DNA from 4 places in the Paenibacillus sp. P5_B5 genome. Region 1 is predicted to be linked to each of the others. Evidence: riboswitches for the same ligand, from Rfam matches in the RefSeq annotation. Region 1 holds a riboswitch; each other region holds the start of a gene.
The links. A riboswitch is a leader RNA that binds a small molecule or an ion and turns the genes downstream of it on or off. The one in region 1 is predicted to bind cyclic di-AMP.
Positions count from the first base shown of each region.

Region 1 (7,808 bases):
CTTGTTAGTTGAAACTGTCTTAGCTGGGAGAATACGTTCCCCCTCTTGCTCCGTCCGATCTGCAACTACATACACATCCACATTATTCACTTTGCGCAATATGCTGTTAACGATAGAGCCTTGAAGCATCTCTTGTAATAGGCTTTGCTTGGAGTGTCCAAGTACGATACGAGATACATGATGTTCAGTCGCATAACGCAGCAAAATGGATGGTATGAGTCGTTTATTTATCATTGGAATCTCTTCAAAGCTTGCTTCAATTTTCTTAACTAATTTACTTATGGATCGTTTAAAAGAAGCTTCTTCTTTGGTTAGCTGTTTGTTTGAATGAATAAGTGTTACAACACATAGATCGCCGCCAAGTCGCTTCGCAATCTGATGACCTCGAAGAATGTAGATGGAACCATTCCAGTGATACTGTGCAGACACGAGAATGCGCTCAGTTGCTCTTGATGCACCAATCAAGCCTTGCTCCTCACGATATTTTTCAAGCGAATCATTCACATCTTCAGCAACTAATCGTAGTGCAAGCTCACGTAATTTACCGATATTTCCCCGTTTGTAGACAGATTGCTCGTAGTTCTTGTTCATTACTCCTTCTGCTAAACGGTCTAATATTTTCTCAGGTGTCACATCAATTAGTCTAACCTCATCAGCTAAATCAAGGGTATCTGAAGGGACTGTCTCCTGCACATGTATACCTGTCAGCTTGTGAGCTATATCCTTAATACCATCAAGTTCATAGACATTGATCGTTGTAATCACACTTATTCCATGCGAAAGTAAACATTTAATATCTTCTAAACGGGTAGGAAACTTCGCACCCTTCCGATTATGATGGGCAAGTCCGTCAACAAGCACAACCTCTGGATTTCGTTCGAGTAGAACATCCATATTTAAATCTTTGTGGAGCACATCATCCTTCGTCCATTGAATACTTGGAATCCGCTCCAAATCTCCAAGCTGTTCTACCGTCTCAGGTCTACGCATCGTAGATACTGCACAGATCACAACATCAATACCCTGTTCTTGCAAATACTGTCCTTCTCGAAGCATATGATAGGTTTTACCAGTTCCAGTAAAAGCACCAATATATATTTTAAGCCTCCCTTGATGAAGCTTGGATATAGATAATAGAATTTCTTCGGGAGTTTTGCGCTTGAAACTCTCCATAACATTCGCTCCTCGACTGTTCTTTGTACACATAGAACACCGTAACAACAATACACAGTAACCACAGTAACCCTGCCCGAATCTTCAGGCAGGGCTAACAGATTTAGTGCTTATTTCTTCTCTAAATCTTGAAGAGCTAAATTCATTTTGAGAACGTTAACTCTCTTTTCGCCAAACAGTCCTAAATCCCTGCCCTCTGTATAATCAGATACAAGCTGTTTCAGCTGAGCTTCTGACAAACCAGTTAAAGAGCTAATTCGTGGAATCTGCACAAGGGCGGATTCAGGTGTTATATGTGGATCTAAGCCTGAACCAGAGTTCGTAATGAGTGCAACTGGCAATTGATCAATTGGTACACTTGGATTGTTCAATTTCCAATCATTGATCGATGTCTGTACACGCTCTAATAATGCTGGATTCAATGGTGCATAGTTATTGGAGCCAGACGATTCTGCTTTATATTCAATACTGGATACCCTTCCATGAAATAGCTTCGGATCGGTAAAGTTCTGACCAATGAGCTCAGAACCAAGAATTTGACCGTTGCTTGATTTAATCACGCTTCCGTTCGCGTTTCCTGGCATGATTAGCTGCGCTATTCCTGTTGTTACGAGCGGATAAATAATTCCACATAATACAATAAATAAGATACTCAATCGAATGGCTATGAATATAAAGGATCCTTTGGACTCGGTAGATGGTACAGTTGTCGATGTCTGTATTGTTTGATACATACTCCTTCATTCCTTCCTGAATTTCGTTTGTTTCTTCTTACATAGAATCTATTGTCAATGGTGTATGGTCTATTGTCTCTATACCTACTCTATACCCATATGTGAACAATCAAATCAATGAGTTTAATTCCGATAAATGGAGCGACGATTCCGCCAAAACCATAAATGAATAAGTTACGACTGAGCAGCTTTGAAGCATTCATTGGCTTATAGGATACGCCCTTCATAGCAAGTGGAATCAGGATTGGAATAATAATGGCGTTAAAGATCAGTGCTGACAAAATGGCTGATTGCGGTGATCCAAGTCCCATAATATTAAGAACGTTAAGTTCAGGGATCGCAAGCATGAACATGGCTGGAATAATAGCAAAGTATTTGGCAATATCATTGGCAATACTGAACGTGGTCAGTGCTCCACGTGTCATAAGCAGCTGTTTACCTATCGCTACTACTTCAATAATTTTCGATGGATCTGAGTCCAGATCGACCATATTCGCTGCTTCTTTAGCAGCTGATGTCCCACTATTCATCGCAAGGCCTACATCAGCTTGTGCTAGTGCAGGTGCATCATTGGTTCCATCCCCCGTCATAGCAACGAGTTTACCTTCAGCTTGTTCGCGCTTGATTAACGCAATTTTATCCTCTGGTTTACTTTCTGCGATAAATTCATCCACACCAGCTTCACGAGCAATCGTGGCGGCCGTAAGTGGATTATCACCTGTACACATGATCGTCTTAATACCCATTTGGCGAAGTGTTTCAAAGCGTTCGCGCATACCTGGTTTAACGGTATCCTTCAGGTAGATTAAACCCATTATTTCTTTATCGACAGTAACAGCAAGTGGTGTTCCTCCCGCTGTAGCAATTGCATTTCCTTTGACATCTAGATCATTTGGTATGCTTCCACCTTGGGCTACAACCCATTTCTTCACCGCATCAACTGCACCCTTACGAACGATACGTCCATCTGTTAAATCAATTCCGCTCATGCGTGTTTCCGCTCTAAATTCTACAAAAGTACCGCCTTCAGCTTGCTGTACATTAAAGCCAAGCTGCTCTTTCTTCATTAGCTCAAGAACAGATCTGCCTTCAGGCGTTTCATCCTTAAGAGAACTAATTGCAGCCCATTCTGCTAATGTGGACAAATTATGATTACCGACCGGTATGAATTCACTTGCCATTCGGTTCCCGTAGGTGATTGTTCCCGTTTTATCTAGAATCATCGTATTGATATCGCCTGATGCTTCGACTGCTTTACCTGACATCGCAATTACATTAAACTGTGTCACTCGGTCCATACCTGCAATCCCGATTGCTGATATCAAACCACCAATGGTCGTCGGAATTAGACATACGAGCAAGGAGATCAGAATCGGTATTTCAAGATTAATTCCGATATACTTAGAAATTGGTGCTAAAGTGATGACAACAATGAGAAAAATAAGTGTTAAGGTCGTTAATAAAGTGTTCAATGCAATTTCATTAGGTGTTTTCTGACGCTTCGCACCTTCAACTAAGGAAATCATTCGATCGATAAATGATTCACCTGGATCGCTTGTAATCCTAACATTAATCTGGTCACTCAGTACACGAGTACCACCGGTTACCGAACTGAAGTCGCCGCCAGCTTCTTTCATGACAGGTGCTGATTCGCCTGTAATCGCTGATTCATCAACAGATGCAAGACCTTCAATGACATCCCCATCACCAGGAATCATCTCACCTTGCGAGACGATAACAATATCTCCCTTGCGCAGTTCTGTGGAAGGAACTACTTTAATTCCGCTGCCAATAACCTTATTAGCTGTAATTTCTTTTTTCGATTTTTTGAGCGAATCAGCCTGCGCTTTGCCCCGACCTTCTGCAAGTGCTTCTGCAAAATTCGCGAATAAAACGGTAAAAAGCAAGATTAAGAACACAACGAAATTAAATCGGGCACTATCCTGTGTTCCAAAATATCCAGGCCATATCGTCATTAATAGAACGACAATTGTACCCATTTCAACTACGAACATCACAGGATTCTTCATCATTGTGATTGGATTAAGTTTAATAAAACTATCTTTTAATGCATGATTAATCATGCCGCTTGATATCATATTCTTTCGGTTTGAACTCATTCTATTTCACCTCATCGACTAGCGTAATGTTAAAAACTCAGCAATTGGTCCCAATACAAGAACAGGTAAGAACGTTAAAGCGCCAATAATCAATACCGTAGCAATCAGAATTCCCATAAACATTTTATTGTCTGTACGGAAAGTACCGATTGTTTCTGGAACCCATTGTTTATTAACTAGTGATCCTGCAACACCTAGCAGTGCGATGATCGAAATATATCGTCCAAGCAACATAACGAGCCCTGTTGTAATATTCCAGAATGGTGTGTTATCCCCTAGTCCTTCAAATCCTGATCCGTTGTTTGCAGCAGAGGATGTGTATTCATAGAGAACTTGGGATATACCATGAAACCCTGTGTTCGTAATTGCTGCGGTTCCTAAATCGGATACCAAAGCAATAGCTGTTGGTCCTAGAATGATGAGCGGATGCACTAATATGGCAATTGCTATAAGCTTCATCTCTCGTGCTTCAATTTTGCGACCCAAGAACTCAGGTGTACGTCCAACCATCAATCCACAAAGGAATACGGCTAGAATGGCATACATGAGCATGTTCACAAGTCCAACACCATCGCCGCCAAAAACACTATTTAACATCATTAATCCTAGCGGGACGAGTCCGCCAAGTGGCGTCAATGTATCGTGCATATTGTTAACTGACCCCGTGGTAGCTGCTGTTGTAACGGTTGTAAACAAGGCGGATTGCGGAATACCGAATCGAACTTCCTTACCTTCCATACTACCCTGAGTTGCATTTATACCGAGTGCGTTAATTGCAGGATTTCCCTGACTCTCCGAATAATAAGCAAGCGATAAGAACGAGACGAACAAGAATAGCATCGTGCCAAAAATAATCCAGCCTTGCTTCTTATTGCGAGCGAATTTACCAAATGTGAAGGTCAGTGCAGCTGGTATACACCACATCGACAAAATTTCTAGTACATTCGTTAGTGGACTCGGATTCTCAAATGGATGAGATGAATTGACTCCGAAGAATCCACCCCCATTCGTACCTAAATGCTTGATCGAAACTAGTGAAGCGACAGGTCCAACAGGTATTTGCTGTGTTTGCCCTTCAATTGTTGTTGCTTGAATGCTAGGACTGAAGGTTTGAGGTACTTTTAATGCTACTAGAACTAGAGTCACGATAATCGCGAGTGGAATTAGTAAGCGAATATGTGCTTTGACAAAGTCTACGAAAAAATTACCGAGCGTTTTGCCTTTACTAGTTAATCCCCGGATAAATGCAATAGCTACAATAATACCGGTTGCGGCAGAAGTGAACATCATCATGATAATCACGGCCATTTGTGAGAAATAGGTTAATCCTGTTTCACCACTATAATGCTGCAGGTTTGTATTCGTCATGAAGCTAATGACTGTATTGAATGAAAGTGTTGATTCCATATTGGAGATTCCACTTGGATTGAGCGGTAAAATCTGCTGGATCCGTAGAATCAAATAACTCACTGCCACTAAAGCTATATTGACTGCAATTAAAGTGAGTGCATATCGTTTCCATGACATTTCAGCACGATTCTTGAGTCCGATCAATCGGTATATGACATTCTCAATTGGACCAAATATTTTGTCGGTACGGTTAGCTTGATTTGAAAAAATATGATAGATATACGTACCTAAAGGTTTAACGATTAGGATTAACAGCACAATCACTGCAATAATTTGTATGATGCCCATCTAACTTCCTCCTATATTTAGAACTTCTCTGGATTCACTAGCGCGTAAACTAAATAAACAAATACAAAAATAGCAATTATACCGATGATCATCATTTGCGCTCTCCTCCAGATTCATCAACAATTCGATCACACCAAACTAAGAAAGCATAAAACACGAGAAATGTACCTGCTAGCAGAAGAACCATATATAGATCATTCATTTGGATTCCCTCCCTCTATCATCCTGAATCAGAAACGAAACGTCATCGTTGTGTGTATAGATCACATACTCAGCACCAAGTCCCCGATACACTAATCTTGGATTGAAGCTATGTGTAATGACGTAGATTGGTTTAGAAGTCCAGCCGCGACACATCTGAATATACCGACAACACAGATTAAAACTGTTTTCAAACAAATACACGTTGCCGATCGGTAGGTCTGGAATTATCCAAGTCTCATGTCCTCCACTGTCTACGATTACAACTTGTTCAGCACCTAATTTACTAATTCGGTCACTATCATTTTTGTTATTGGATAATGCTATAAAAGGTAACCCTTTAAGTTTTAATTGTTTCATAAAATTCTCGCCTGTTTTATTGGGGGCGGATACGAGAATTACTTCCTGCTCAATCACTTGTCTTTCCTCCTGACATGATTTAAGCAACAATTAACACTGTGAAATAGACAAAGAGCCACAGGAAAGGAACGATTCCCGTGGCTCTTTGAAGAGCACAGCTAAATTAGCCGTGTCTAATTCGCACGAAATTGTTGCCTCTCTTGGTACGCTTACGAGGTTAGCTGTCGGATTCGGGCGTAAGAGTCGCCCTACTTCATATGTAAGATCTCATGACTTCAGTCATGCTTCTTAATATATAGAAGATTCACCCCATGGTGCTGGATATCAGCTACCGATTGGTTCCCCCGTTCTCCAAATGTTGCACCCGGAGATTCAGCGATAAAGAACTACAATTGCATTATTCATTTTCATAAATGAATCAATATTTTCAAAAAATTGTACTAAAAAACCACAGAGACTTAAGCCCTGTGGTCGGCTATACGATCACAAGCTTCATCATCCTCTCTCATAGAGCATTGACGCAAAGAAATTCAAAATATCGTCCTTATGCCCAGTTACCACGCTTACGAGGTTAGCTGACGGATTCGGGCGGTGAGAGTCGCCCTACTCGTATGTATAATTTCGTGACGCAATTCACGGATACATACAAGATTCACCCCAGAGGCAGCATGCACGACTCTCACATCGTACAATGACTACACCCATTGGTTCCCCCGATTCCCATAGGCGGGAATTCAGCGATCAGCGAATCGAAACTTAATCAATTCAAATCACGTTTTGAATATTACTCCTGCTAGCAAAACTTGTAAAGTCGATCTGCAATCAAGATAGAGCCAAATAAGCATAATTGCGAACATAAATAACGATTGATCCACAAGATGCATACCATTTGCTCGCTATTACTCATGATTTCGTAGTTTTAAAAGGGATCTTCAATAATGGGCGGAAATTAATTATGAAAACACTAATTATTTTGAAAATACGATTTACAAAGTCATGACAAAGGAGTATTATACAGTTCAATTACATAACGTAAGTAAGCCTCCTACAGACTATATTCTGTCATAGGAGGCTTTATCTAGACTAGGCTTAGCTAGCTTTGGCTATATGTTACACACTCACACTCATACTAACACCAGTTGGCATGATTTCTTTAATCTTCTCTTTTACCAGCTCATTATGATGCAGCTCTTGTCCCAAAATGGTCACTTCACCGTGATCGTCACTAGATCTGATCAACCGCCCTATTCCTTGTCTAAGGCGAAGCAGCATATATGGCAGATCAACCTCTGTGAATGGCTCAGCGGCAGCTTGACGCTTGGCAGAGAATACAGGATCGTTCGGAGGAAATGGTAATGACCAAATAATCACATTAGACAAAGACGGGCCTGGTATATCGAGACCTTCCCACAGGGTTACAGCACATAAAACGCTATGCTCATCATTTTGAAAAGCAGATATCAGATGACTAATTTCCTGATCCCCTTCGAACCAGAACTTCATAGCTTGACATGCTTCATAC
Region 1 is NZ_JBFULK010000011.1:86,081-93,888, reverse strand. Features, by position in the region: gene AC1DOK_RS15515 (histidine kinase) at 1-1,173, opposite strand, end outside; gene kdpC (potassium-transporting ATPase subunit KdpC) at 1,284-1,907, opposite strand; gene kdpB (potassium-transporting ATPase subunit KdpB) at 1,997-4,027, opposite strand; gene kdpA (potassium-transporting ATPase subunit KdpA) at 4,046-5,725, opposite strand; gene kdpF (K(+)-transporting ATPase subunit F) at 5,743-5,817, opposite strand; gene AC1DOK_RS15490 (hypothetical protein) at 5,924-6,343, opposite strand; cyclic di-AMP (ydaO/yuaA leader) riboswitch at 6,477-6,674, opposite strand; cyclic di-AMP (ydaO/yuaA leader) riboswitch at 6,831-7,036, opposite strand; gene AC1DOK_RS15485 (ATP-dependent DNA helicase) at 7,397-7,808, opposite strand, start outside.

Region 2 (7,808 bases), on a different contig from region 1:
GCTAATATGGAGCGTCATTTTGTATAAATTAATTAGTTCTATCATCGTACCGATCCTACACCGATATCCGAATGCTGAACAAGGTTCAATGGCTAAGCGCCTATTCTTTGCTGAAGGACAATTTCAATTATTAAAAACCGATCTACCTTACACCTTCGTCTGGCTCGGACTTGGCTTACTAGCCATCAGAATGATCCTACATCCTGTGCTGAATGCTGGCGTCTATTACTCTTTAGCAAATAAACAATTAAATTCCGGTTATCGATTTGTTACAGGCATTAAGCAACTTACTTTACCTTATCTACTTTATTATCTGATTCAAACGACTCTTACCGTCCTCCCCATCATTTGGTTATGGCCAAAATTTGCAGCAATCGTTTCACTTGGTACCAATTTCACACAACTTGGAATAGATTTATTACCTTGGTTAGGCGGTTATCTGGTTTACGTCTATCTCGTGCACTTTTGTTTTATGTATATTCAATTCGGTCGAGTGCATCAAGTTAGAGCGTTCCCCTCTCTATTCAAGTTATTGCGATCCAGTCCTACTATCATTTATTTAGCGCTAATTCTTCTACTTATAACAGGTGCCTTTACGATAGCAGCTTATACGGCTTCTTATATTTGGGCAGGCTTTCTTGCCTTAATTGTGTATCAAATATTCCCGCTACTGAATATGTTCTTTCGTGTATGGTCAATTGCGTCACAATACGAGCTATGGAGTACTAGAGTAAGCAAGCATTAAATAAATGAATATCTACATTCGTTCCCTTGAAAAACACCCTCGACGCTCATCGAGGGTGTTTCATTTTTGGACCATTACACTATATACGAATTTATTGAAATATTGTAAAATTTAATTAATATAATAATAGTTTCAAAGATTATTAGCATTATAAATAAGTTTCACGAATTTAGATTATTTTGTGAACATTATGTGACAAAAGAGGTTTTATTTGTGTAGTGTCGAATTGATATCCTTTGTGAAGTAATAAAACTAAATGCCGAGTTCCTGCTTTATGTGGGGAAACGGGGGAACCATACTTTGGGTGAATTGATCTCGATTTAGAGTGATCATAGGGAACCTTCAACCGAACCCTTAGCTAACCTCGTAGGCACCGGAAGGGGCTTTATATTTGAAGAAGTTAGTAACAATGCTGTGTAGTTTGGTGCTTGTACTTAGCTTTGGTACTGGAAGCGTTTTCGCTTCTAGCACGCTCGATAAGACAGTTGAAGAATTGCTTGGAACGAAATACGTTGCTGGAGGAAGCACTACTAAAGGTTTTGATTGCTCCGGATTTACATCGTATGTGTTCAAACAATTTGGAATCAAACTATCTCGCTCATCCGACGACCAAAGCCTAGATGGTGTTAAGATCAAGAAAGCAGACCTTATACCTGGCGATCTAGTGTTCTTTGACACTAACAGCAGTGTCAACAACGGAACAATCTCACACGTAGGTATTTATTTGGGAGATGACGTTTTTGTACATGCTGCGTCTGGATCCAAAAAGCAAGCAGGTCGTGTAATGAAGAACAAGCTCAGCGAGAAATATTACGCTAACAGCTATGTTACCGCTGCACGCGTGCTGAGTGAAGACGAGTTCAAGAAGCTAGCTAGCGAGCTCGTGCAAGCGGCAAAGGAAGAAACTAAAGTCGAAGTCAAGTAAGAAGCATAAAGGTTTCAATAAAACCTCATTCATCCATTTCTATGGATAAATGGGGTTTTATTGTGTTTACATGAGGGTTCCATTAGCTTCATGGTCTAAGACGAAACGTAGCGCCTTCTACTTTTTAGCAAAATGATCAGCGCGATTGGCAATAAGATTAACACAAGCAATAAACTCATGATGATATCTTGGGTATTAATCAGCCGTTCAGCGAATAAACGATAATAGGTATAAACGGAATATGGTAATACAACGATAATAGACGTAACAACGCCTGGTGTATAAATTCGGAAATAAATCGTTTGACCAACATGTGTAAACACATGGACAAAGAAAACATGAAGAAGTACTAAGAATAATAGGTAAACCTTGAAGAAGACCGTAATTGCTGTCACAGTCACGATCGTTATATAGACCCATAATACGTCCTTTGCAAAGTGATGTGTATTCATTTGAAAGGAAGAATGGTACATTGGCTGAGCAAAGCGGGGTAATCGTTTATATACCCCCTCTCCCTTCGTCTTTATCCATTGCTCAATCGTTAGAATCTCTTCGAAGTCATGGAACATAAACAGAATCGGAAATAACCACAGCAAGCTTAACAAGTGAATTTGAGAATCAAGGGTTTCTAAGATCATCCTGATCCAGCTCCTATCTTTTCAATAAAATTCCGTTGAGGAATAAATTTGCAAACTGCTGACCCAATTCCTCTTTCGATCTCTCTTCAGTAATACTAAAGCGATACACTAGTCTCTCAACCGATGCAATGACTGATTCAGCCACAATCTCCGGATCTACGATAGGATTCACAATACCTAGTGACTGGTTGTTCTTCATATTTCCTACAATTCGGTCAACCAACTGCTTCCGAAATCGCTCACTCTCTGCTGTCCCCTGCAAAGCAATTTTGGTCGCATTCACATTCTGACTCAAGAGATCAAACAAACGGATAAAGGTTCCCGTAACATAAGTCTGTAGTTCTCCCTCTGGCAATTGACCTGCTTGCCTTCCTGCATCACTGTATGTCAGCATCATGCGCTCGAATTTATCCAGTATTTCCTTTAGAATGTCATCCTTGCTTTTGAAATAAAGATAGAATGCTGCCTGCGTGAGACCTGCATTAGCCACGATTTGACTCACCGTTGTAGCCGAGACTCCTTTCAAAGCAAATAATTCTTCTGCAGAGTCAAGCAACCTCCCTCTACTCAGTTCTCCCTTAGATGTAAGCATCATTTCAACTCCCCCTTAAAAAACTAACTAATTAGTTAGTTATATGATAACTATAATTTTCGGAAAAGTAAATGCCAACCTGATTAATTCTTAGATTTTTGAAAATTTAGATAAATTATTGCAATGCTTGTGATAAAATGTAACTGAGAAATCTAGTTCAAGAAGATTTTAATAACTTGTAAAATACATTAGCATTGCTTAGTGATATAGGAGGAATAACATTGCTACATCCCGATCAGGCTTATCCCATGCTGGATCAGCTATCCCCCGAAGAACTGCAGCAATTAGATCCAGAGATACAAGAGCATCAATACTCAGTGGGTCAACTGATCATGGAGCATGGCGCAGTTAGTGAGCATGTCCATATTATTGTGTCAGGTCAAGCTCGCGTATTTATAGAGCACGAAACGAAGGTTGAACTAGCTATATTGCAAAGTGGACAATTCTTTGGCGAGATGTCTTGTTTGACGGGAGACCCTGTGAGTGCGTATGTTGAAGCCGTTACTAATGTCCATACGATTACAGTATCTCGTACGGGTATGCTGCTGTTAATGGATAAGAATGCTGATTTCCGCAAACAGTTGATTGAAGCTATGATCAAACGAATTCAGGGCTCCAACGAGCGTCTGTTAGAGGAGCATACGAAGAGTCTATTACTTATGAAACAGCATGAAACCGAGGAGCAAGAACGCTATGGCGAGCTTATCGGGGTAAGTCCAGCCATGCAACAGCTACTAATACATATCGAACGCTTATCCATCAGACAAGAGCATGTTGTCATTGTAGGTGAGGATGGCACAGGTAAGATGAATGTTGCTAGAAAGCTCCATTACACAACAACACAGGGACACTATCCATTATTGACCCTTAGTAGGAATGACTTTGATTTACTTACTTGGGATACGAAAGTACGCGCAGCTAAAGGCGGTACCATCATCATAGAACAAGGGGATCAGTTACCTCATGATATTCTCAAACAACTCATAGAAACCAGTACACAGACTCGAATTGTGATAACCACTACAGTGGACTTAAACCTGCCTAACATTTCGACGCTCCGCATCCCCCCTCTTCGCGAAAGGGTTGAGGATATTCCCTTATTAGCCCAATATTTTGCTAGAAAAGCAGGTGCTGTGCAAGAAGAAATGGCGATCTCTCAGGATGCATTACGGCTACTTAGTCTTTTCCCCTACTTAACTAATAATGTTGAGGAATTACGGAGAATTGTACAGGAAGCCTATATTCTAAGTGAGGGGCGTACGATTTATAGCAATCATCTGCGTTTTGGCCGAATACGCAAGGCTGGAGAAAGACCAACTATCGGACTAGCTTTAGGTAGTGGTTCACTCAGAGGAATGGCTCATCTTGGTGTATTGCGCGTACTCGAGGAAGAGGGTATTCCGATTGATATGATCGCTGGGACAAGTGTCGGTTCTTTAGTTGGTGGTGCTTATGCAGCTGGAATACCAGTCGAGGAGTGCGTACGTATTCTCTCATCGTTGAGCTGGGGGAAATTAGTTAGACCAACCTTACCCAAACGTTCATTTGTTCATAATACACCGATGATTGGATTTATCGAGCAGCATCTAGGTGTCTTAAATATTGAAGATCTACCCATTCCCTTTGCTGCCGTCGCATCAGATGCCTCGACAGGAGAAGCTCACATCATGCGAAAAGGCTTACTAGCTCATGCGATCAGTGCAAGTACAGCAATCCCTGCCATTATGCGCCCAGTGCAATATCAAGGTAAGACCCTTGTCGATGGAGCAGTCGTCCATCCCGTACCAGCAGCGCTAGTCAAAAGTATGGGAGCTGATATCGTGATTGCTGTAAACGTATGCACGGAGTCATTCGCTAAGGGAGCATCAAGAAATTTTATCGATTCATTAATGAATACCATCGATATGATGAGCGCCAAGATGGTGAAGGAAGAGCTTCAGCTCGCGGATGTCGTATTGCGTCCTGATCTTGGTTACTATCAAATCAGCTTCAAGGATTCGGCATTTTGTATCGCTGCAGGTGAAGCTATAACACGAGAAGAGATTATTCGTATTAAGCAGAAGCTTATTGTGGTTCAGTAGCGGTTTAAGTAACACAACCAGTCATCTAAAAAGAAAAAAGAGCTGAGAGTTACTCGCAGCATAAAAAATACATCGCCAAGGCTTACAACCCTTGTGGCGATGTATTCAGCATTTACACACTACTATTCACATAGTCCTTAAACCCTCTTGCGATTGTGATCGAAGATGTGTCTACGATATTCGTAACACTGGGTAAGAGGAAGTCGTTTGTGCGGCCGTGCCGTTCACGGGCAGCAATCGTCAGATAAGGCGCTATTGGTTCGGGTTCGGGTTCAGGTCCGTATCCGTATCCGTGTCCGTGTTTGGCGTTGGTGCCGTTGATTTCCCGTTGACAGCCTTCACACTAGAAAAGTCATTGCCATTCACGAAAACCGTGGCAGGATTTACTCCCGGTGGAACGATCAGATTAGTGATAGAAGTGGAGGCTCCCAGATCAAGCTGAGGATTGCCTCCAGTTATCCAAAGACTTCCGATCGTCCCCTTTACATCCAGGCTAACTTGTCCGGCATTGCCGAATACTGTCATCTGTCCGATATTCGCTGCACCGGTGAAGGAGGTGCTGCCGGGTGGTGTATTGAAAACCGTATTCGCATTACCGATGTTCAACGTACCGATTGGTGCTGGACTTAAATATCTCACTTCAAAGCCAGGCTGAAGGGCGAGTGTATTAATCGTAGAGGACGTATCGGCGCTGAGTTCGGTATTCGCCGCCGCCGTAACCGTGGCGTCTATGTTTTCAACCTTAAGTCGAACGGCGCTCACATCAGGAGCCGAATCGCCAAAGACTCCGGAGTTTGTACCACCCGCTGCGTAAAAACTTCCAGCAATAAACGCAAGACCTGCCGAATCTACTTCTCTTCCAAATAAATTCGAGAATGTATCGCTGCCAAATACTCCTCCATCTTGACCGCCAAAACCCAAGAAGCCGCCGGATCCCGTAGAAACGACGGTTCCCTCATTACCATTAATGGCGTTTCCCCAATATTGAAGGCCCGCGGAGTCGTCAGGGCGGTTAAAGTATGAAACATAAAGTTGTTGGACGTCGTTTATGTAATCTGTCGCTGCCAAGGTGCGGACTTCTCCCTTTGACTTGGAGCTTGACTTAGACGTCTTGTCTGCACTTCTATCAACTTTTTTCACTAGAGCGCTGTTAAACAAATATAATTTGCCGAGATAGCTATGCTCGAACCATATATTTGTGATCTGTGATTTCGGACGACCGTTATCTTTCAGGAAAACCGTTTTGCCTTGAACGAGTACATTGAAGGCAAAGAAATCCGACTGTACTGCCGGGGTCAAATTTAAATCCCCTTTAACTTCCAAGTGAGCTAGCGCGACTTGATTGGAGCTCACCATTACGGTTCCGTTGACCGTGTTGCCTTTGGCATCAAATATGATAGGTGCATCCATTCCGGTTAATGCGTCTTTGTATCCGATAATCAACCCTTCAACAGAATTTATCGTATCCCCCTCATAGGTGAACTGAATCGCCGCTTTGTGCAAAGCAGCTTTGTTCGACGATTGAAAAATGCCTTGTACCGATGCGCCCGCGCGATAGGTCTGGCCATCGATCTTAATTGTGCCGTCATTGCCAATGTCTTGAATGATAGACGGACTGAAGAAGGAGCGATAAAGCAGAGTTATCCCTTCGGCCAGCACAATGTTTGCATTTGGGTCGAAGTCATCCTTCGATTTCCCGTACGCAAAACCCGCTTTCGTCAAGGCGCCTACTGCGCCAGCATACCAGCTTTTCTGCGGAACATCACGAAATCCACTACCGACTTGCGGCTCTGGCTTCAGCTTCTTGGCCGTAACAATCAAGCTCGCCACTTCAGCCCTTGTAATCTCTAAGTTCGGACGGAACGTGCCGTCCGGGAAACCTTTCGCCACTCCCGCATCATGGAGGGCAGCAACATACCCAGTTAATGCGCCGTCAACAGGCATATCCTTAAACGGTGAGGCGCTTTTGGACGGGGATAGACTTAGTGAGATGGCAAGAAACTTAGCAAAATCGCCGCGTGTCATAACAAGCTGGGGACTCAGCTTATCTCCTTGCTTCGGATTAAGAATTCCCAGCATAATCCAAGTGTTAACAGCCTCTGCGTACCATGCTGTATCTGGTACATCCGAATAGCGTTGCTGGTTCATGGGTTGTTGGGCAGAAGTAGCAGATCCAACTTGGCTTCCCTGCGGCTGCGGAGATTGGGCTGCAACACTAAAAGGAAAGCAGATGGTCAGCAACAGCAACGAAACGAGCGCAACAGTCAGCCATTTTGTACGATTAATATTAAATAACATTAGGATTCTCCTTTTTGGTCGTCCAATAAAATACAATTTTTGAAAATTCAATTATCGGTTCGCGAGAGGCAGCAATAGCTCCTGAAGGAATCCAATACGATAGACCTGATAAGAGCCGCTGCGGTCACCTTGCACCATCATTTGTTGATTATGCGTTGATTTCATATTGCAATCTGCATAAAGTGTTGACTTTGCATCTATGTTAGAACTGAGCTTCAAGATGTGTCTACGTTATTCCACTGGGTAAGAGGAAGTCGTTTGTGCGGCCGTGCCGTTCACGACAGCAATCGTCAGATTAGGCGCTATTGGTTCGGACTGTTCGGGTTGTCCGGACTCGGGCTCGGGCTCGGGCTCGGGTTCGGGTCCGTATCCGTGTCCGTATTCGTATCCGTGTTCGAGTCTGTGTCCGGGATCGGGCTCGATGTCGGTGGTGTAGTGGTCTTAGGTTTGGTGACTAAAGATCTGTCTACTGTAACCGGGATCGGTTTATCCCCATCATTTTTCACCGAGTTGCCAAATAGTGTCGACA
Region 2 is NZ_JBFULK010000014.1:131,844-139,651, reverse strand. Features, by position in the region: gene AC1DOK_RS18245 (hypothetical protein) at 1-745, shown strand, start outside; cyclic di-AMP (ydaO/yuaA leader) riboswitch at 993-1,133, shown strand; gene AC1DOK_RS18240 (C40 family peptidase) at 1,137-1,670, shown strand; gene AC1DOK_RS18235 (HXXEE domain-containing protein) at 1,766-2,308, opposite strand; gene AC1DOK_RS18230 (TetR/AcrR family transcriptional regulator) at 2,322-2,903, opposite strand; gene AC1DOK_RS18225 (patatin-like phospholipase family protein) at 3,122-4,981, shown strand; gene AC1DOK_RS18220 (S-layer homology domain-containing protein) at 5,234-7,279, opposite strand; gene AC1DOK_RS18215 (S-layer homology domain-containing protein) at 7,582-7,808, opposite strand, start outside.
Region 2: another riboswitch for cyclic di-AMP. It lies ahead of AC1DOK_RS18240 (C40 family peptidase); the one in region 1 lies ahead of AC1DOK_RS15490 (hypothetical protein).

Region 3 (7,808 bases), on a different contig from region 1:
TACGGCCTTCTCCTTAGTTAACTCTGCTGCTGACACAATTTTACGTAAGATGTTAACGTCCGTTAAAAAGTTCTGTCCCAAGCTCTTCTTAAGTACAAGTCTATGCTTCTTTAGCACACTATTGGTATGTTTAGGACTTCCAATATCCTGTTCGACCTGAAATTCTTCTCCGATAAGTTCTTTATCCATTTACTACCCTCTTCGATCCAGCTGTTCAACGGCTGCTTCAAATTCCTCACGGGATATCTGAAAGGCCGTACAACGCTTATAAAATTGTTTACCATTACAATAGCCAATACCGAGTATATTACCCACTTCAAGCCTTCTAGCTGCAGCCTGTGGATGATTGAGCATTCCCGTCTGTATGAGATCCTCTATTCTTAACTCTGCAACCGCTCCATCGAATTCCGTCTTCACATTCGCTAAAGCATTTCGGATTGCTTCAGGAGAAGCGTTCTCTACACCTATGTCATCTTTACGTAATGCTTGTTCTTGCGTTAAGAAAGCATGTTTACAGCCAGGCACTTTAGCCGAGATTATTTTGCGAATACGTTCACCTGCATGATCGGGATCTGTAAATACAATAACCCCTCGTCGCTCCTGTGCAAGGGCAATTCTCTGCAGCACTTTGCGATTGATAGCAGAACCTCCGGTTTCGATTGTCTCTGCCTCTACGGCTCGTTTAATGGCTGTCGTATCATCCTTACCTTCTACCACAATAATTTCTTTGATCATTTACACCCATCCGCCTCCCAAATTTCCGGTAACGGAAATACAAAGCTCCATTTATTTCTGACCAACATTGAAAAGAGAAGGGGTTATCCCCTTCTCCGTAAGTTAAATCTATTTTATCATATTGTTCAACAGTTTGCCCATAAGCATCCGCATTAATCTACAATTGGTTTCTTAGGTCCAATCACATAAACGGTATAACCACGTTTGCGACCAAAACGATTCACATGATTCTCATCTTCATAGTAAATATCAATAATTTTACCTTTGATTGCGCCGCCAGTATCTTCTGCACGACGGAATCCGATACCATCAATATATACCCACCAGCCAAGCGGGATCACTTTAGGGTCCACAGCGATTGTACGACCTTCAGTTACTTTAGCACCAGAGGCTGTAATACCATACTGAGGATCATCCTTAGCCTTACCTCCACCAGCAGCTGTATAGGCGGTCAATTGTACATTATTGAGTATTTCCTTGTACGAGAATGAAAGATCGTCTTTGGACAAGTGTTTATCCACTTTATCCTGAACCGATAGCGTAACGACGTCCTTCTTGGTGCCGATCGCAACAACTTTATTCACACTTGGCGCTTTGACCGTCGCTTCAAGCAAGTTCTCTTCAACGAGTACCCCATCTTCAAATACCTTCTCGATTTGTTTAACAAGTAAGCCTTCTTTACCAGCTTGCACAATTTCCTGCTTGCCTTTAGCGAGCTTAGCATCGTCTTGTTTAACCGTTTGGAATGGTATTTCTTCCGTTACATCCTGTGCGACTTTCTCAACACGAACAAGTTTTATTTGGTCGTTAGGTGTAAGCTCTGTACTTAATTGTGGAATCACTTTATCATTGTGATCTATCTTAATTTGATATTGCTGTAGCGCTGCAGCTACTGTTTTGGCAGTTGTATATTTAACCTCTGTCTTACCGTCAGCCGTTAATTGAATAGGTATTGCATGATTGACTACGATTCGATCCCCGTGTTTAATTTTGGAATCTAGCGGCACATTAATTTCATCATACGTACCCATCGTTATAGCTTGTTCATCCAGCAGGCGATTTAGTTCCCATTGTTTTGTTTCAACAACAGTTTCTTGACCATTTACTACTACGAATACACGCTTAGAAGCGGTTCCGTACATCAGCACCATAAACATCATAATAATTACGCATGTAAAAATTGCAGGTATGATGACATATCGCAAATTTTCATGCTTCCATCGCATTGCGAAGGTTGTGCTGGATGATCGCTCTACATGGGTCTCTTCTTCTGAGATCAATCCCATTTCTTCGGTCCTCCTGTCAAAGCCTCGCCGCCTTAATGTTATACATAAATGTGTTTGACGCGACTTAGTAATTTATACAGTCGTTCGGTCACCAATAACCAGTATTAAATTTAATGCAACAAAAAAAGACCTGGAGAAGAGAGAATGCTTCTCGTGGTCTTTAGCATAGCTAAATAATAAAAGACCTGACGACAATTCCCTATCTCTTACGCTTACGAGGTTAGCTGACGGGTTCGGGCATGAGAATTGCCCTACTTTGGATGTAAATCATAATGACGATGATCATGCTTACATTCCAAAGACTCACCCCAATTACTCCTGCATCAATCAACGCCGAAATTACTACTTGTATATCTCGGCCTCTGTTCTTTACAGCGGTTCCCCCGTTCCCCAAAAATGAAGACTCAGCGAATTGAAATTGGTGATCCTATTTACTTGTATGTTGAAATAGTACGATGATACTCGACTAGCTGTAAAGGGTGATTCAATCGCAAATAAGCTTAAATTCAGGAATTTTTTTCACATTAGCGGTGATTTTTCAGTTGTCTTCCATGTTTTTCTTATTATAACTCAATTTTTTGCCATTTTTAATGGATAATGTTACTATTTTATGAGAATAGAGATGTTTTTTTAGATAAAATTAATGGATAATGCATCCTAAATTTATCAAAATATCACAAAATTAAAGCAGGTGGAGAATTTGAATCACATCCTACAAATCGAACAATTGTTCGGCGGATACTTACCAAAAAAGCCGGTACTTAAGAACGTTAATATTTCGCTAGGTAAAGGAGAAATGGTAGGACTAATTGGACTCAATGGAGCTGGGAAAAGTACCACAATTAAGCATATTCTTGGGCTCATGCTGCCCAAACAAGGAAAAATAACCATTAATAATTTACAGCTCAGCGACGATCTGCAATCTTACCGGTCATCTTATGCTTATGTCCCTGAAAATCCCGAGCTTTATAATGAATTGACAGTTCGCGAACATCTAGAGTTAACAGCTATGGCTTATGGGATTTCCAAAGAGGATTATGCAAGGCGTTCAGAGCAATTATTGACTGAATTTAGAATGCAGGAGAAGGCAGACCATTTCCCATCACAGCTTTCTAAAGGTATGAAGCAAAAAGTAATGATCATGAATGCATTTCTTGTAGAACCACCGCTTTATATTATTGATGAGCCATTTCTCGGGCTTGATCCACTAGCTATGCGCTCCTTGCTCGAAACAATGTCGAACTTCAAACAGAATGGTGCGTCTTTTCTTATATCCTCTCATATTCTTGCAACAATTGAGAAATATTGTGACCGATTCGTCATTCTTCATTACGGACAAGTTATCGCACAAGGAACGCTGAACGAACTCAAAATAGGACTCGGCATTGAACCACAATCAGAGACATCGCTCGACGATTTATTCTATATGTATGTGACAAGAGAAGACAAACGGGACCGCTAAGGTAAGAGGGTGAAACAATGAATAATGACCAACCAAGAAATCAAAATATAGCAAATTCTGAGGTCACACAAATTTGGAAGAAAAGAAGGCAATCTTTTAATAAAGAAGCGCTTGGTTACTGGCTTTATGTGCTGAGAAGTAATTTTGTTGGATATGTGTTTCTTCTATTAATAGGTGGTATTTATTATTATGTAAAAGTGCTGGACGAATTGCCTCGTGACTACCCTTATTGGTGGGTTGCAATGCTCGTGCTTGTCCCCCTGTTAGCTATGGGTTCGATTCGCACTTTTTTGGTTCAGCCAGACCGCATGTTTCTCCTGCCACTTGAAGGTCACTTGAATGGTTATTTCCAAGCTGCTATTAAACATACCATGCTGGTGCATGCTTGTATCACAACTTTCGGCCTACTCGTAATTTGGCCATTATATCTTCACTGTGAAGGAACAGAAGCACAACCCCTATGGCTTGTTCTCGGCTTAATTTGGCTCACCAAATGGGCTGCACTACTAGCTAATTGGCAAGAAAGTAGAATGGTCAGCAAACAGTCCCGTATGATCTCTGTTCTTTTTCGCTGGAGCATTGCCCTTGCTATTGTCCCTCTCGCATTGATCAACGGTGTAATGTGGGCCGCTTTGCTCCTCTTATTAGCAATTATATTATGGATCATTATCATACGAATGGTTCCTAAACATACTACTGGCTGGGAAATACTCATTGAACGCGAACAAGCCACTCGCAGACGATACTATCGCTTTTTTGCAATGTTCGTAGATGTAACTCCGTTACCTGTAACCGTTCGAAGGAGAGGTCTAGCATCACTTGTAACGAGACTCTACAAATTTAATGCTTCCAATACACACTTATATCTCTTTACGAAAACATGGTTTCGCACTGATTTGTTCAGCATGTTTGCACGTACGACACTCGTTACACTATTCATTACTTTTTTCGTGTCAAGTGACAGCGCACGTGTGATCATTGTATTAATAGGGATTATCATTTCTGCCTTACAACTATCTACTTTGCGTGATGCACATAAATATACCTTTTGGCTTCAGATGTATCCGATCGATCCTGTACAGCAAGTCGGTGGTATATTGCAAATCATGAAATCTGCAATCGCTGCGCAATCACTACTATTCGGGCTTACATTGCTACTTACTGCTTCAAATCTACTCTACGCTACAGTACCTTTAGTAATTATGGGAATCTACATCCTGTATTGCCGCTACATCCTAAAACGTAAATGGATACGTGATCTGACATCATTATAAGAGGCTTTCCCATAAGTAACATTATGGGGGCCTCTTTGCTTGTTCAATCAATTATAGATTTCTTTATTTTAATCCAAGAAGTCGAACAGCATTTGCTGTCGTGATTTGCGCAAGTTCTTCTAAACTGAGTCCACGAATTTCTGCCGCAGTTTCAGCCACTAGACGAACATAGGCCGATTCATTTCGTTTACCTCGATAAGGATGAGGTGTTAGGTACGGCGAATCCGTTTCAATTAATAGACGATCTAACGGTACCTGTGCAAGCACCTCTTTGGGCTGCTTAGCATTCTTGAATGTCACAGGACCACCGAAGGAAATATGAAAATTCATATCTAGACATTGCTTAGCGGTTTCCCAAGAGCCTGAGAAACAGTGCATAATTCCGCCCACCTCTGACGCTTTCTCTTCGCGTAATACTTGAAGAATGTCATGATGCGCATCACGATTATGAATAATGATGGGCATACCTAGCTTTCGCGCTAAGCGAATTTGTTCCCTGAAAACACGATTTTGTACATCTTTAGGGGACTTATCCCAATGATAATCAAGTCCGATTTCTCCAATAGCTACAACCTTATCATGCTTGCATAGGGATTCAATCCACTCCAGATCCTCTGGTTGCATATCAATCGCATCGACTGGGTGCCAGCCAACTGCTGAATAAATAAAATCATACTGTTCTGCAAGGGCAATAGATGACGGAATCGTTTCTCGATTAAAACCGATATTGACCATTCGAGTTACACCCGCTTCTAATGCACGTTCAATTACCTGGTCTCGATCCTCATCAAACTGCTCTGCGTTTAAATGTGTATGGGTATCTGTTAACATGATGTTCTCCTTCATCTATATCAATAAATTTATTAGTAGCATACCAAATTCTTTACCAAACCGAAACTTACTATGTATCACCCCTAACAGATTTCATTTCTTCAGGAAAATAAATACGATGCTTCCCTTGGCGCATAGTTGCAATCGATCTAACAATATCAGACTGCTCAGAGATTTCACTAAGCTCGTCGTTTCCATTTAGAAGTAATATAGGCAAGTTATTCGTTTCTCCGGGACGGTATATATCGTAAGAAAGATTCGAAGGGAAATCCATACCTAAATAATACTGTGGATCAAATCCATATGCTAAAGCACTCTGCTCTATGGCATGATAAGTTTCAAGCTGTGAAGACTCGGAATGGAGTGTCACAAATTTGAACAAACGGCGATTCAGGAATCGATTACATAAGTCTGCAAGAATCGCATCCTTCTCCTTCGTCCAGCACATCATAACTGTCTGCATAAGCGATTCATCTAATTGAAAATAATCTTCAATCGTCAAGTTATGTGAGAATAACTTCTCTAATGGCTCTAGCATAAAACCAAAATTATATTGCTCCGTATATAACAGCCGAGCACGACTTAGAATTTTACTGAGCAGAAGCTCTGCACTTCGAGTAACTGGATGAAAATACACCTGCCAGTACATCTGATACCGAGACATCAAATAATCTTCGACTGCATGCATCCCACTTTCTTTTACAACCATGTGACCTTTATATGGTCTGAGCACCCTTAGAATTCGCTCCAAATCAAACTTACCATAATTAACACCCGTAAAATAAGCATCTCGTAATAAATAGTCCATCCGATCAGCATCTAGTTGACTAGATACAAGTGAAATGACGATTTCTTTGGGATATGTTTTGGAAATTACACTCGCTACATCATTTGGAAAATTAGGATTTACTTTGGAGAGTATTGCATTCACCTCTGTATTTCCAACCAGCATTCGACATGTCCAGTCCTCGTGACTTAGACCAAATACTTGTTCTATAGAATGAGAGAAGGGTCCGTGTCCAATATCATGGAGCAAAGCTGCACATAAACAGAGCAATCTTTCTTCCTGCGGAAAATCCACATGCTTATTCCGATTAAATTGAGATATAATATTACGTGTGATTTCGTATACTCCTAAAGAATGAGAGAAACGGCTGTGTTCAGCGCCATGAAAGGTTAAAAAGGAAGTTCCAAGCTGTCTAATTCGACGTAATCTTTGAAATTCCTTCGAGTTAATTAACTCCCAAATCACCTTATCCTGAACATAAATATATTGATGCACAGGGTCTTTAAAAACCTTCTCTTCTTCCATTTTTATTATCTCTCCTACATCAATATCATTCGACAAAATGATAAATCAAACATAGAAAGTTGTCGACAAATTATCTGAAAACTTCCCATTTTCACTGGTAAAAAAAGTGCTGATTCTTATTTTGTATTTCTAGTATTTGGTCCCTTTTCTATTAAAAAATGGTTGACTATTTTGGGAATCGTTGGTATCATATTTATGAAAAGAATGTCGAAAGTTGACGATTACATATTCAAACTTGGAGGGAGTCCTACATATGATGAAATCTACTGGTATCGTTAGAAAAGTAGATGAACTTGGTCGTGTTGTTATTCCGATTGAATTACGCCGGACACTTGGTATTGGCGAGAAAGATGCTTTAGAGATTTATGTTGATGGTGAACGCATTATGTTGAAGAAATATGAGCCTGCTTGTATTTTCTGTGGTAATGCAGAGAATGTTAGCTATTTCAAAGGAAAAATTGTTTGTCATATTTGTTTATCTGAGATGCCAACACCTGTGACAAATTAAGAAAAATAGGTTATAATGAAATTAGCAATATTCCATTAGGTAATTCTAACCTTTTTCATACTCCTTTATCCCATGACCTTGGATTTCCAAGGTACATGGGATCTTTTTTTCTATTGTTTAATTAACGTGTTATATACTTCTCTTTTGGGAAGAGAACGATCTGTTGCAACCTGCTTAATTGCTTCCTTCTTATTCATTGACTGATCTACATAGTGAGCAACATGTTCCTCGAGTGATAAAGATCCCCACCATATCTGCGATCCATCGCTCGCTTGTCCATCCTGATTAATCGTCACTTCATCAGCTGCTTTAACCACAAGGCAATATTCACCTAAAGGTGGATTCTCTTGCACATATAGCAGACACTCTTCAATAGATCCACGTGTAATCTCTTCATGCT
Region 3 is NZ_JBFULK010000023.1:8,257-16,064, reverse strand. Features, by position in the region: gene rsmA (16S rRNA (adenine(1518)-N(6)/adenine(1519)-N(6))-dimethyltransferase RsmA) at 1-189, opposite strand, end outside; gene rnmV (ribonuclease M5) at 193-735, opposite strand; gene AC1DOK_RS22290 (G5 domain-containing protein) at 888-2,021, opposite strand; cyclic di-AMP (ydaO/yuaA leader) riboswitch at 2,216-2,441, opposite strand; gene AC1DOK_RS22285 (ABC transporter ATP-binding protein) at 2,722-3,483, shown strand; gene AC1DOK_RS22280 (ABC transporter permease) at 3,501-4,757, shown strand; gene AC1DOK_RS22275 (TatD family hydrolase) at 4,821-5,588, opposite strand; gene AC1DOK_RS22270 (HD domain-containing protein) at 5,659-6,900, opposite strand; gene AC1DOK_RS22265 (AbrB/MazE/SpoVT family DNA-binding domain-containing protein) at 7,154-7,408, shown strand; gene rsmI (16S rRNA (cytidine(1402)-2'-O)-methyltransferase) at 7,519-7,808, opposite strand, start outside.
Region 3: another riboswitch for cyclic di-AMP. It lies ahead of AC1DOK_RS22290 (G5 domain-containing protein); the one in region 1 lies ahead of AC1DOK_RS15490 (hypothetical protein).

Region 4 (7,808 bases), on a different contig from region 1:
TTATTCATCTCACCGGTAGGATGAGAGTTGAATAAACGAACCTGAGAAATCGCTGCGGGTCCAATGAAGCTAGTCTTCTCACTGACGTTTGGACAAGCTTCCATACATACACCACAAGTCATACACTTCGCTAATTCATATGCCCATTGACGCTTGGATTCAGCCATACGCGGTCCAGGTCCGAGATCATAGGTTCCATCAATTGGAATCCACGCTTTAACTTTCTTCAATGCGTTGAACATCCGAGCACGGTCTACTATGAGGTCACGAACAACAGGGAATGTCTTCATTGGAGATACACGAATCGGTTGTTCTAGGTTATCAACAAGTGCAGAACAAGCTTGACGAGGCTTGCCGTTAATAACCATCGAGCAAGCACCACACACTTCTTCTAGACAATTGGATTCCCAATTGACTGGCTTTGTCTGTTGTCCATTTGTATTAATTGGATTACGTTGAATTTCCATAAAGGCCGAGATCACATTCATATTCGGACGATAAGGAACTTCAAACTCTTCTGTATAAGACTTGCTATCAGGACCATCTTGACGCGTTACAATAAACTTCACAGTGCGAGCTGCTTCTGCCATGATTATTACGCTCCCTTCTTCTTATCAGTTGTGTAATCGCGTTTACGTGGTTCAATAAGCGATACATCAACATCTTCATAAGAGATTGCAGGACCTTCTGGCGTCCAAGTTGCTTTCGTTGTTTTCATGAAGTTCTCATCATCACGCTCTGGGAAATCTGGCTTGAAGTGAGCACCACGGCTTTCATTCCGAAGAAGAGCACCCGCTGTCATTACTTCTGCAAGCTCTAACATATTCCATAGCTGACGAGTAAATGCAGCACCTTGGTTATTCCATGACGAAGTATCATTCACATTAATGCGCGTATATCTTTGTTTAAGTTCTTTAATTTTAGCTACTGTTTCTTCAAGCTTCTTGTTATAACGAACAACAGTCATGTTCTGCGTCATCATTTCGCCAAGCTCTTTATGAATCACATAAGCGTTCTCGTTACCATCCATGCGAAGTACACTGTCGTATTTGTTCTGATGCTTCATACGCTCACGCTCGAAGACAGCAGACGAAATTTCATCAACATGCTTATCCAGACCCTTGATGTACTCAATTGCCTTAGGACCAGCAACCATACCACCGTAAATCGCCGAAACAAGTGAGTTAGCACCAAGACGGTTCGCGCCGTGATATTGGTATTCACATTCGCCAGCTGCAAACAAGCCAGGAATGTTCGTCATTTGATTGTAATCTACCCACATTCCGCCCATGGAATAGTGAACAGCAGGGAAAATTTTCATTGGAATCTTACGTGGATCATCACCCATGAATTTCTCATAGATTTCGATAATACCACCAAGCTTCACATCAAGCTCCTTCGGATCCTTGTGTGATAAATCAAGGTATACCATGTTCTCGCCATTGATACCTAACTTCATATCAAAACATACGGAGAAAATTTCACGACTCGCAATATCACGAGGAACAAGATTTCCGTAAGCAGGATATTTCTCTTCTAAGAAGTACCAAGGCTTACCATCTTTATAGGTCCAGATACGTCCACCCTCACCACGAGCGGATTCAGACATTAAGCGAAGCTTGTCATCCCCAGGAATAGCAGTTGGGTGAATTTGAATAAACTCGCCATTCGCATATTGAACACCTTGTTGATACACAGCAGACGCTGCTGTACCTGTGTTAATAACGGAATTCGTTGTTTTACCAAAGATAATACCAGGACCGCCAGAAGCTAGAATAACGGCATCTGCAGGGAAAGTAACGACTTCCATCGAACGTAAGTCTTGGGCAACAATGCCTCGGCATATACCTTCATCATCAATAACACCACCAAGGAACTCCCAATGCTCATGCTTAGTTACAAGTCCTTCAGTCTCAAAACGACGTACCTGCTCATCTAGTGCATACAGTAGCTGTTGCCCTGTAGTTGCACCAGCAAAAGCTGTACGATGATATTTAGTACCGCCGAAACGACGAAAATCTAGTAATCCTTCAGGTGTACGATTGAACATAACACCCATTCGGTCCATTAAGTGAATAATACCAGGAGCAGCATCACACATCGCTTTAACTGGAGGTTGATTGGCAAGGAAATCGCCGCCGTATACGGTATCATCAAAATGCTCCCATGTTGAGTCGCCTTCACCTTTGGTATTAACTGCTCCATTAATACCACCTTGAGCACACACAGAGTGGGAACGTTTAACGGGAACTAAGGAAAAGAGTTGTACATGTACACCTGCTTCTGCTGCTTTAATCGTCGCCATAAGTCCTGCAAGGCCGCCGCCCACGATAATTACTTTTGAAGTTGCCACTGTCGTTCACCTACTACCCTTAAATTTTTGTATAAATAAGTCTGATAAATATGAATTATAAATCATAAAAATGTAATCTTCTTCTCATAGGACATTTCTATTAATCTACTTGGCTCCTACAGGTAACTGTTCAAATTCTGCACCTGTAAAGCTTACAATTGATAGGATAAACATTGCCGACATAACTACGAATACTAACATACAAATAATAGTTGATACTTTCTGAGCACGAGGACCGATCGTAATTCCCCATGAAACCAAGAAGCCCCAAATACCATTACTGAAGTGAAACGATACTGCTACAACCGCAATAACATAGATAGTAAGATACACAGGATTCGATAGAATCTCATTCATCGTTACACCAAGTCCGCCATGATCTACATTACCAATTGCAACTTGAACCCGGGTCTCAAATACATGCCATACCACGAATAGGAATGTAATAACGCCCGTGATACGCTGCCATAAAAACATTTGATTACGGAAATAACCATAACTCGTTACATTATTACGTGCTGTATAAGCAACGTATAAACCATACACCGCATGATATGTAAGCGGTAGCCAGATGACAAATAGTTCCAAAAAGAATATAAGCGGGAGACTATTGATCCAAAGGACTTTTTCAACGAATGCTCCATGACCTTTAGTGGACGCATAGTTCGAAATCAGATGCATAATCAAGAACATACCAACGGGAACGATCCCCAGCAAAGAATGAATTTTGCGAAATAAATAAGAATTTTTGCCCATAAAAGCTTCTGACCTCCTTATAAATATCTATTAAATCTGAATTTTTCGTGACGTATACATACTACAGCTTAATCGCTTATAATGGAAGTGCAGTTTTATTATAATTATTTATAACTTTTTTGCATAAGTAGTAAAGGAGACGGTCACATTTGGATCATTGGTTCGCATTCACTAAAATTGTTGAACTTTCATCATTAAATAAAGCCTCTCGCGTACTGAACATTTCGCAACCTGCTCTATCCAGACAAATCATGAAACTAGAAGAAGAACTGGACGTTAAGCTATTTTCGCGCAAAGGAAAAAGGCTCGAGCTTACCCGAGCAGGTGAAATCTGTTACGAACATGCTGTAGAGATAAACGCAAAGCAAGATACATTAATGCGAAATTTGAAACAATTCAAGAAAGTAGACAAGCACACTTCCTTCACAATTGGCGCGTCACTTACGACCCTTCAGGCGACTTTACCAGATTTATTGTCCGCTTATTTGAATGAATTTCCATTGGTAGATGTGAAAGCATCGACAGGCAAGACGCACGAAATCGTATCGATGGTCAAAGAAAAGAAAGTCGACATTGGACTCGTTGCATCTTCTATTGAAGTAAATGGACTCATTTGCGAACCGTTATTCGAAGACCATCTCTGCTTAATCTTACCGGCCATGCATCCCTATATAAATAAATCTGCACATACAGTTGATGATCTTCAAGGGTTACCTTTGATTTTGTTCTCTCGGGGTACTTGGTATCGGGTGCTAACGGATGAATGGTTTCAGCAATACGGAATTCAGCCTAATATCAAAATGGAGATTGACTCATTCGAGGCTATTATCCGTCTAGTCTCTTCCTGCAAAACGGCAACTCTACTTCCGCTGTCCTATGTCCGCGCACATCTGGAGGAGAATAATGGTCTCATTATTTGCCACGTTCCTGAGCTCGAAGCTACTACAAGAACAACCTCACTAATCTTCTCGCGTGAAGCGCAAGAGAATGAGGCTGTAAACTCGTTTATTCAAACAGCGAGAGCTTATTTTGCAACACGTACATAAGAAGAAACACTTTCACCCTCAAGCTCCACATTAAAGTGGAGTCTTTCTAAGGGCGATCAATGTCATTTTCAAATTTCTCCATACCTTCATTCTTCCCTATTACGACCATCAGATCGCCTTCCTCAAGGATATCCTCGGCAGCTGGTGCCACTATGACCCCACCTTTTTTATTAATCGCTACAATGGAGCATCCATATTTAGAACGTGGGTTCAGAACATGTAGGGAATGTCCATTTAGCTTTTTGGGAACGGCTAATTCCGCAATCGTATAATCGTCTGACAACTCGATATAATCTAGTAAGCTTGGAGAAACAAGCTGATGCGCAACACGAATGCCCATATCTCGCTCAGGATAGATTACACGATCGACTCCAATTTTCTCTAATACTTTACCGTGCAGCTCTGTCAACGCTTTCGCAACTACTTTGGTTACTCCGGAATCCTTAAGTACGATTGTCGTAAGTATACTTGCTTGGATATCATTGCCGATCGCTACAACCACACAGTCAAAATTACGGATTCCAAGTGATCGAAGAACCTCTTCATCCGTGCAATCTGCAACAACAGTATGAGTTAGTACATTGCTCATCTCGTTAACTCTCTCTTCATTAACATCGATACCAAGCACTTCGTATCCGAGCTTAATAAGTTCGCGAGACAATGATGAACCAAAGCGCCCTAAGCCAATTACGGCATATTGTTTATCAACCATTTGTTTTCTCTTCAATCCTTTCATAATACATACCAAATTATTAAGTTCCAAATTATAATGTTAACCAATCGTTATTTTACCTTCTTAACCTATTGTAACTTTACCCTCAGGATATCGAAATAGTTCTCTTTCAGTTTTAGGCCCGACTGCAATAGCAAGTGTAAGTGGCCCTAGTCGACCGACAAACATGGTAAGTAAAATCAATATTTTCCCAATAAGAGTTAAATCAGGTGTCAGTCCCATTGTTAGTCCAACAGTTCCAAATGCTGAAGTAACTTCAAACAAAATTTCTAGAAATGCGCTATCTTCCGTCGCAGAGAGTGCCATTGATACGAAGACAACAAGACCGAGTGCGAATATAGTTAAGGTAATAGATTTCAGAATGCGATCCTTAGCTAGACGATAACGAAAGAGGACAATATCTTCTTTACCGCGGATCATAGAAATGACAGCACCCACCATCACGGTGAAAGTTGTTGTCTTAATCCCTCCACCAGTAGAACCCGGAGATGCACCAATGAACATCAGAATAATGATAAAGAATTGTGTTGCTTGTCTTAACGCACCAATATCAACCGTGTTAGCTCCCGCCGTTCGAGGAGTTACCGATTGAAAGAATGAAGCTAATATTTTACCGCCTGTATCAAGCGATCCAAACGTCTTCGTATTCGAGTATTCGAATATAAAAATAACAATTGCACCAAATGCGATTAAGAATCCAGTGGTTGTTAAAACAACCTTAGTATGTAGGGAGAACTTCCGGAATGATCGATTCTCAACTACGTCAGCCATAACAATAAAACCAATACCACCTAGTATAATCAGACTCATAGCCACTACGTTAACAACGAAATCATTCGAGTACTTCGTTAATGAGGAGAACTGTCCCGAGACTCCTCCAAATAAATCGAACCCCGCATTATTGAACATTGAAATCGCATGAAAAATGCCATAGTAAATTCCTTTGGCTATTCCTAAATCGAATGACCAACGAATCGAAAAGATAACGGCTGCTACCCCTTCTATCATAAGCGAGTATATCAATAGCTTGCGAAACAATCGCACGATGCCTTCCATAGAACCTGCATTGACTGCTTCTTTAAGCAGCAATCGTTCTCGAAGCGAGATTTTCTTGCGTAGCATGAGTGCATACATCGTTGCAAAGCTCATAAAACCTAATCCGCCAATTTGAATAAGACAGATAATGACGACTTGCCCAAACATCGTGAACGAGGTTCCTGTATCTACCACTACTAACCCTGTCACACAGGTTGCTGAGGTAGCCGTAAACAACGCATCGATAAAACTTAATGATTGACCATTTGCTGATGCAATCGGTAGTGCTAGTAAACACGCCCCAATTAGAATAATTAAAGCAAAACCAATAACTAAAATTTGAGACGGTGATAATCTACGAATCTTGCGCTTAACTTTCATATATCCCCCTACAATAAGAAGTGAAACTAATAAACTCTTACCCAAAAACAAAAAAAAGACACCTGAAACTAGTGTCAACGTATAGTTAACTGACACATAGCCTACGAGGTTAGCTGACGGATTCGGACGGCAGTTACGCCCTAATTGATAGACTGATCACCTTTATGGATCAATCTAACAAAATTCACCCCTAATATTGGTTCCCCCGTTTTCTCTTCTAGAAATTCGGCTTTTTATTCAATTGATTTGAATTATATCGCTTGGTTCATAGGTTTACAATAGCTTGATTCACTGAAATCAGGCGATATGAACAGATTCAACTTGTTTTATAGAGTAAAGTAAAGCTATATCCTTGTATATCTCATTATATTTGCTATTTGCTTGCGTTATCTAATCTGTCTGAAAGCTTTATTGAATTTATTGTTCCGTATTTTCCTTAGGTTCATTCAATGCATCCAGAATTTGTTTAGCTAGCTTATCTCCAATCCCAATTTCATGAAAATCATCTACACTTGCTTCTTTCATTTTTTTGACTGAACCAAAATGCAAGAGCAGCTTCTTACGACGTTTCTCTCCGATCCCTGGAATCGCATCAAGCTGAGAGGATACCATTGATTTCGATCGTGTTTGTCTATGAAATGTAATTGCAAAGCGATGGACTTCATCCTGAATTCGCTGTAAGAGATAGAATTCTTGGGAATCTCTAGGTAGCTGAACTACTTTTACAGGATCTCCAATTAACAGCTGGGAGGTCTTATGCTTCTCATCCTTCTTAAGTCCGCATACAGGAATGTATAGGCCTAACTCATTCTCAAGTATATCTAGCGCAGCTGACATTTGACCCTTACCACCGTCAACAATAATTAAATCGGGCAGCGTCAAATTCTCTTTAAGCGCACGTTCATATCTGCGTCTAATAACCTCGCGCATGGATTCATAGTCATCTGGTCCCTGCACTGTGCGAATTTTATATTTGCGATATTGTTTACGGTCTGGCTTCCCGTCGGTGAATACAACCATTGCAGATACTGCATCTGTTCCTTGAATATTGGAGTTATCAAAGGCTTCAATTCTTCCGACATGGTTAATTCCTAACCAGCTTCCAAGTCCTGATGTTGCTCCCAATGTACGCTGCTCATCTCGCTCCAATAATCGGAACTTATCCTGAAGTGCGACTTCAGCATTGCTGGTTGCCATATCAACCATTTGCTTTTTTAGACCCCGCCTCGGGAAGAGTACCTTCACCTTCAGCCAGCTTTCAAGCGAATTCTTGATATCATTCGCATCGGAGGCTGCTGCAACATCATCATTAACAATAGTATTTTCATCAGCATTATTAACATCAGCATCATCAGCGACATCATCATTAACAGCATCATTAACAACAACATTAACACCATTATTAATCTCATTAGCATCAATTACTGTTTCAGGCTCATCCACATTCTTCGATGGAGGCATCGGCAAGAAAATTTCCTTTGGTAAAGCGGGATTCTCACTATAA
Region 4 is NZ_JBFULK010000012.1:97,789-105,596, reverse strand. Features, by position in the region: gene sdhB (succinate dehydrogenase iron-sulfur subunit) at 1-590, opposite strand, end outside; gene sdhA (succinate dehydrogenase flavoprotein subunit) at 596-2,353, opposite strand; gene AC1DOK_RS16480 (succinate dehydrogenase cytochrome b558 subunit) at 2,459-3,109, opposite strand; gene AC1DOK_RS16475 (LysR family transcriptional regulator) at 3,259-4,155, shown strand; gene AC1DOK_RS16470 (potassium channel family protein) at 4,202-4,867, opposite strand; gene AC1DOK_RS16465 (TrkH family potassium uptake protein) at 4,952-6,304, opposite strand; cyclic di-AMP (ydaO/yuaA leader) riboswitch at 6,389-6,545, opposite strand; gene uvrC (excinuclease ABC subunit UvrC) at 6,722-7,808, opposite strand, start outside.
Region 4: another riboswitch for cyclic di-AMP. It lies ahead of AC1DOK_RS16465 (TrkH family potassium uptake protein); the one in region 1 lies ahead of AC1DOK_RS15490 (hypothetical protein).